2 regions of the Variovorax raffinosi genome follow, and region 1 is predicted to be linked to the other one. Evidence: riboswitches for the same ligand, from Rfam matches in the RefSeq annotation. Region 1 holds a riboswitch; the other holds the start of a gene.

Region 1 (3,397 bases):
TCGAAGTACTCGCTGAACTTGTCGCCCTGGTAGCGCAGGTAGCTTTCGATCTGGAACTCGACGTCCTGCGTGGAGTAGCGGTAGTCGAGGCCGACCGTCTCGCCCTCGACCGCGCTGCGCAGGATGCGGCCGAACTTCTCGTTCATCACGTCGTCGCTCAGGTACGTGATGTGGCCGATCATGCGGGCGATGCGCAGGCCGCGCTTGGGGATCACGCCGTGTTGGTAGAAGTGGCCGCCGTGGAAGTCGGGGTCGGTCACGATGGCGCGGCGCGCGACTTCGTTGAAGGCGATGTTCTCGGCCGTGAGGTTGGGTGCGCTGGCCACCACCACGGCGTGCCGCACGCGGTCGGGGTATTGCAGTGTCCAGGACAGCGCCTGCATGCCGCCGAGGCTGCCGCCCATGACGGCAGCGAGCGTGCGGATGCCGAGTGCGTCCAGCAGCGCGGCCTGGGCGTCGACCCAGTCTTCGACCGTCACCACCGGGAAGTCGGCGCCGTAGACCTGCCCCGTGGCCGGGTTGACGTGCATCGGGCCGGTCGAGCCGAAGCACGAGCCGAGATTGTTGACGCCGATCACGAAGAAGCGGTCGGTGTCGACCGGCTTGCCGGGCCCGACCATGTTGTCCCACCAGCCCTCGGAGCGGGCCTGGCCCTCGTAGACCCCCGCGACGTGGTGCGAGGCATTGAGCGCATGGCACACCAGCACCGCATTGCTGCGATCGGCGTTCAAGGTGCCATAGGTCTCGTAGGCGAGTGTGTAGTCGCTGATCGACGTGCCGCTGCGCAAGGCCAGCGGGCCCGCGAACTGCATCGACTGCGAAGTGACGACCAAAGGTAACGGCATGAATGAAAAAACCCGGCCTCGCCAAAAACGAGCCGGGTCTGCCGCGCCTGTCTTTAGCTGAATTTATAAAGCGCCCGCAAGCTGAAGCAAATCGGCGCAAGGGGCAGTATATCGCCCCGTCGGATAACGACTACCAGCCGATGATCATGATGATGCCCAGCACCAGGAAGATCGCGGCGGAGATGCCATGCACGAGCTTGATGGGAACGCGCTTGACGATCTTGTCGCCCAGCCACACCACCGGTGCATTGGCCAGCATCATGCCCAGCGTGGTGCCGGCGACGACCCAGAAGTAGTCCTGGGTGAAGCGGGCCGCGAGCATGACGGTGGCGATCTGCGTCTTGTCGCCCATCTCGGCCAGGAAGAACGCGACGACCGTGGTGCCGAAGACGCCGAAGTGCGAGACGCCGGGGGCGTCGTCATCGTCGAGCTTGTCGGGAATCAGCATCCAGGCCGCCATTGCGATGAACGAGCCGCCCAGGATCCAGCGCAGAACCTCGGGCCCCAGCCAGTGCGTGATGTAGTTGCCGACGGCCCCCGCAAGGGCATGGTTGACGATGGTGGCGGCGAAGATGCCCAGCACGATCGGCCAGGGTTTCCTGAAACGGGCCGCGAGCAAGAGAGCCAGGAGTTGGGTCTTGTCGCCCATTTCGGCGAGCGCAACTACGCCGGTTGCTACGAGAAAAGCTTCCATGATGAACGTGGGTTCCTTGGGCCGAAGGACGCAATTGACCGTGCAACACCTTCGGCCATATTTCCCGAAGTTGCACGGTCAAAGGTCTCGCCAGGTGTTCTCACTGCACGCGCCATGTCCTGTGTGGGGCAGGACAAGTCTGTTGACGCGGGCCCTTCTCGCAAATCGGAAGGCGGCTACTCCCCAATGACGGGGCGGATTCTACCTGTAGCGCCAAGGACCTCTTCTCAATTCCGTAAGCGTGCGCTAGCTTTTAAAGTTTTGACAAGTGCTACCGCAAGAAGCAATTTTCTGCTTGCATTTCGCATATTTCACCCATAATGCACGAGCCTCCCTCTTCATTTTGGTGGGGAAGCAGTTCGGTGATCGGTCAGTTTCGCGCGACTCGACGGCTCTCGTTTGAGTGATGCTTTCGGGACTCCATCGCTTTTCTTGATGTGTTTATAGGAGTCCCTTGATGGGCAACAAACTGTACGTCGGCAACCTGCCTTACTCGGTGCGCGACGGTGATCTCGAGCAGGCCTTCGGCCAGTTCGGCGCAGTGACCAGCGCCAAGGTCATGATGGAACGCGACACGGGCCGCTCGAAGGGCTTCGGCTTCGTCGAGATGGGCAGCGACGCGGAAGCGCAGGCAGCCATCACCGGCATGAACGGTCAGCCTTTGGGCGGCCGCAGCGTCGTCGTCAATGAAGCACGTCCGATGGAAGCACGTCCTCCGCGCAGCGGTGGTGGCGGCGGCTACGGTGGTGGTGGCGGCGGTGGTGGTTATGGCGGCGGTGGTGGCGGAGGCTACGGCGGCGGCGGTGGTGGCTACGGTGGTGGTGGCGATCGCAGCGGCGGCGGTGGTGGTCGCTCCGGTGGCGGCGGCTACGGTGGCGGTGGCGGTGGCCGCAGTGGTGGTGGCGGCGGTGGTGGCGATGGCGGTTTCCGCAGCCCCTACGGCGCTGGTCCCCGTGGCGGCGGCGGCGGTGGCCGCAGCGGTGGTGGTGGCGGCGGCTACGGTGGTGGCGGCAACAGCGGCTACTGATCCCCGCGCTTCAACGCACACAGACAAAAGGCTCCCTCGGGAGCCTTTTTCAATGGATCTGCGCCTGGCGCTTTGTCTTCTTCAGGCTTCGCCGCTGCGCTTCTTGCGCTCGCGGCCCTGCACCGCCCGGTCGAGCACGGCATTGGGCAGCATGCGCATGATCTTGGCGACCACGCCCATCTGCCAGGGAATCACGCGGTAGCTCGTGCCGGACTCGATGGCGCGCAGCGCCTGCGCGGCGAAGTCCTCGGCCTTCATCAGGAAGGGCATGCCATAGCGGTTGCCTTGCGTGAGCGGCGTGTCGATATAGCCAGGGCAGAGCGTGACGACCTTGACGCCGCTGTTGCGCAGCTCCCCGCGCAGGCTCTCGCAGTACGCGACCACGCCGGCCTTGCTGGCGCAATACGCGCCATGCCCCGGCAGTCCGCGAATGGCGGCCACGCTGGCGATGCCGACCAGCCGTCCGCTGCCACGCTTTCTCATGGCCTCCACGAACGGATGGAAAGTGGCCGCCAGCCCGACGTTGTTGGTGGCGAAGGTCTGCGCCAGCACGTCGAGGTCCGCACGCTGCGCGGTGTCGATGCCAACGCTGATGCCGGCATTGGCAATCACCACGTCGGGCAGTCCCTGCTGCGCGATGCAGGCAGCGCCCGCGGCCACGATGCTGTCCGTCTGCGCCACGTCGGCGCTATAGATCTGATAGCGATCGGCACTCAACCCACGGGCGTTCGCCCATGCCTCGATTTCCGCCGTGCGCCGCGCGACCAGCGCCAGGCGATAGCCCGCGTCGCTGAAGCTCGCGGCCAGGGCCTGGCCGATGCCGCTCGATGC
Region 2 (3,397 bases), on a different contig from region 1:
CGGTGCGCTCGGGCAGCGGCAACTGGCCCGGCCTCGCGTCGCGCGAGCTGATGCCCGAGCGCTATGCGCCGCTGTGCAGTCCGATGCTGGGCCTGGCGCGCGTGGGCGATCTGCCGAAGCACCAGCTGATTCACTGCGACTGGCAGCCGCAGGCACTGGCGCCGGCGGTGTGGCCGCGCTGGTTTCGCGAGGCCGGCATCGCACCGCCAAGGGGACGGGCGCTGAAGGCTTCGGGCCTTTCGTTTTCAGACGAAACGCACGCGATGCTCGCCGCTCTCGGCGGCCATGGCGTGGCGCTGTTGAGCCTCACGCTGGCGGCGGAAGAGGTGCGCAACGGCGCACTGGTGCAGCCGTTCGGGCCTGCGCTCGACACCGGCAGCTACTTTCTGGCGACCGCGAGCGGGCGCGAGAACGAGCCGGCGATTCGTGCGGTGTGGGAGTGGATCGCGATGCAGGCCGCGGCGGACGCGGCGGACGCGCCCCGCGGCCGCTGACGCGTCAGCGTGTCGTCTTGCTCAGGAGCGTCGGCACGAGGTAACCGTCGCGGTACACGCTTTCGATGGCTCCATCGACGCGGTCGGTGGAGTGTGCCGCCACGAACCGCTCATCCGCCTGGCGATAGACCACGATGGTGCAGGACGAGCGCTTGCTGAGAATGCGGGCAACGCCTGTGGCCTGGCGAAGGGTTGGGTACGTCTCCATGGGGTCCTTGTCTGTCTTGTGCCCCGGATGCTAGTACTTAGGGGTTCAAAAATGGGCGCTGGGCGCCCATTTTTTTCAGCGCCTCAGGCCAGGCCGTTCAGGTGCTCGTACAGGATCAGGAAGCCGATGCCGATCAGCACCACGCCGCCCAGGATTTCCGCGCGCTTGCCGACCACCGCGCCCAGCACGCGCCCGACCATCACGCCGATGGTCACCATCGCCATGGTGGCAAGGCCGATGGCCAGCGCGGTCCAGGCGATGTTGACGTTGATGAAGGCCAGCCCGACACCCACCGCCATCGCGTCGATGCTGGTGGCGAAGCCGGTGATCGCGAGCGTCCAGAAGGAATTGCGGTCGGGCTTGTCTTCCACCGCATCGGGCGCGCCGAAGCCCGCCCAGATCATGCGCAGCCCCAGCACGCTGAGCAGCGTGACCGCGATCCAGTGGTCCCACTGGGCGACGTAGCTGGCAGCGGCCAGGCCGGCGGCCCAGCCGATGACGGGTGTCAGCGCCTCGATGACGCCGAAGATGAGGCCGGTGCGCAAGGCCTCGCGCCAGGAGGGTTTGCGAAGTGCTGCGCCTTTGCCGACGGCAGCGGCGAAAGCATCCGTCGACATGGCGAATGCAAGAAGGATCGTGGAGGCAATGTTCATGGTGGGAAGTAGCAAGAAAGGCCGGGTCAAGACGCCGCAGCGCACGAACCCGCCGGCCAATGCCGTGTCCATGCGCCGCTGGTCTCGCCAACCTGTCGGTTGCTCACGCCACGGTTTGCAAGGTGCAAACCGAGTATGTTGACGTGAGCGCTTCCGGAATCCGGAATCCGGAAGCCGGCTACTCCCCAAGGGAGCCGCGATTGTAGGGCCTGTTCACATTCCGCAAACAGCCAGGCGATTGCCCAGCATCGGCTGCTGCTGCGTCGAGCAATGCGTCGCGCCGCCGCCCAGCGAGATGGCATCGATGGGCAGCAGTTCGATCCGGCGATCCGGGAAGGCACGGGCAAAAACCTGGCGCGCCTGCGCGTCCTGCGGCACCCCGAACGCGGTGGAAATCACCGCGCCGTTGACGAGGATGTAGTTCGAGTAGATGTCGCAAAAACGCGCGCTGCCGTAGTTGTGGGCGTCGCGCGGCACCGGAAGATCGAGGATCTCGAAGGGCCGGCCATGCGCATCGGTGGCCAGCTCCAGCGCGCGGCGGTTCTCCTGCATGGCCCGGTGGTACTCGCCCTGATCGGGGTCGGCCGCATTGAAGAGAATCCTGGCCGGCGCGGTGAAGGACGCGATGCCATCCACATGCCCATCGGTCTCGACCTCGGCCGGATTGCCCGGCAGCCAGACGATCTTCTGCACGCCCAGCATGCGCCGCAGTTCGGCCTCGATGTCCGGCTTGCGCATGCGGGGGTTGCGGTTGCCGTGCAGCAGGCAGCTTTCGGTGGTCAGCAGCGTGCCTTGCCCGTCCACGTAGAAGGCGCCGCCTTCGAGCACCATGTCCGACTTGACCAGCGGCACCTGCGCCAGCGTTGCGATGTCCTGTGCAGCGCGCCGGCAGCCGTCATGGGGGTGGTACTTCTCACCCCATGCGTTGAAGCGGAAACCCACCGCCGTCTGCGCGATGCGGTTCTCGTCGACGAGGAAGATCGGGCCGCAGTCGCGCAGCCAGTTGTCTTCGGCCGCGATGGGCACGACGGTCACGTTCGCACCGCAGATCGCCTGGGCCCTGGCCGCCAGCGTGGTGTGCGCCGCCACGATGCAGCGCTGGTAGCGGGCGATCGTGCGCGCCAGCAGGCCGAAGGCCTGGCAGACCGCTTCGTAGTGCGCGCCCCAGAGTTCTTCGCGGTGCTCCAGCACCGGCCAGCCCAGCCAGGTGGCGGCCATCGGCTCCCATTCGGCGGGCATGCGCAGCCCGGCACGGCGGGCGTCGAAATCGTTGGAAATCAAGGTGTCCTTCTATGGAAATTTCAGAGCTGCTCACTCTGACTTGAATTCCTTTGATAAAAAAGCGATATTTTTGGGACCCATCAATCAACTGGATTCATATGTCCAACGCCAGACTGCCTTCTTTCAAATTCCTGATCGGCTTCGAGGCGGCCGCACGCTTGGGCAACTATTCCCGCGCGGCGGAGGAGCTTTGCGTCTCGCAATCCGCCGTCAGCCACCAGATCTCGCAGCTGGAGCAGCAGGTCGGCCAGCCGCTGTTCCGGCGCAAGGGGCGCGGCGTGGAGCTGACCGTGGCGGGGAGCCTGCTGCTGGACAGCGTGAGCAAGTCGCTCAACCAGATTCGCAACGGGCTCAGCCGCATCGAAACCTACATGGACGATCGCCTCGTCACGCTGGTGTGTCCCGCGCCCGTTGCCAGCGGCTGGCTGCAGCCTCGCGTGGACCGGTTGCTGCAGGCGCACCCCGATCTGTGCCCGATCATTTCCGTCGACGAAAGCGCCCGCTTCATCGACGAACTGGACGTGGACATCGCGATCACCCGCGAGCCGCTCAGGCAGGAGGGCGTGTTCGAAGTGCCGCTGCTGACCGATGAGCTGGTGGCCGTCGGCCCTCCCGGGCAAAACGAGACCTCCGGCATCGGGCTGCTGTGCCTCGAAGAAGACCTCACGAGCGACCGCATCGGCCCCTTCATCCGCGAGCACTTCGGCAGCCTGCGCAAAGCCGCGATCTACGACGATCCGCGCCTCTTGCTCGACGCGGCG

Evidence for each region. Region 1 has a riboswitch for manganese ahead of ACSFB7_RS15720 (TMEM165/GDT1 family protein). Riboswitches for the same ligand answer to the same signal wherever they lie in the genome.
Region 2: linked by a shared signal. The riboswitch ahead of mntP (manganese efflux pump MntP) and the one ahead of ACSFB7_RS15720 (TMEM165/GDT1 family protein) in region 1 are both predicted to bind manganese.

Annotation. Positions count from the first base shown of each region.
Region 1 is NZ_JBPJZR010000004.1:336,047-339,443, forward strand. Features, by position in the region: gene metX (homoserine O-succinyltransferase MetX) at 1-845, opposite strand, end outside; gene ACSFB7_RS15720 (TMEM165/GDT1 family protein) at 976-1,539, opposite strand; yybP-ykoY riboswitch at 1,557-1,736, opposite strand; gene ACSFB7_RS15725 (RNA recognition motif domain-containing protein) at 1,997-2,566, shown strand; gene ACSFB7_RS15730 (SDR family oxidoreductase) at 2,648-3,397, opposite strand, start outside.
Region 2 is NZ_JBPJZR010000001.1:106,481-109,877, forward strand. Features, by position in the region: gene ACSFB7_RS00490 (LysR substrate-binding domain-containing protein) at 1-494, shown strand, start outside; gene ACSFB7_RS00495 (hypothetical protein) at 499-702, opposite strand; gene mntP (manganese efflux pump MntP) at 786-1,355, opposite strand; yybP-ykoY riboswitch at 1,371-1,549, opposite strand; gene ACSFB7_RS00505 (agmatine deiminase family protein) at 1,569-2,636, opposite strand; gene ACSFB7_RS00510 (LysR family transcriptional regulator) at 2,735-3,397, shown strand, end outside.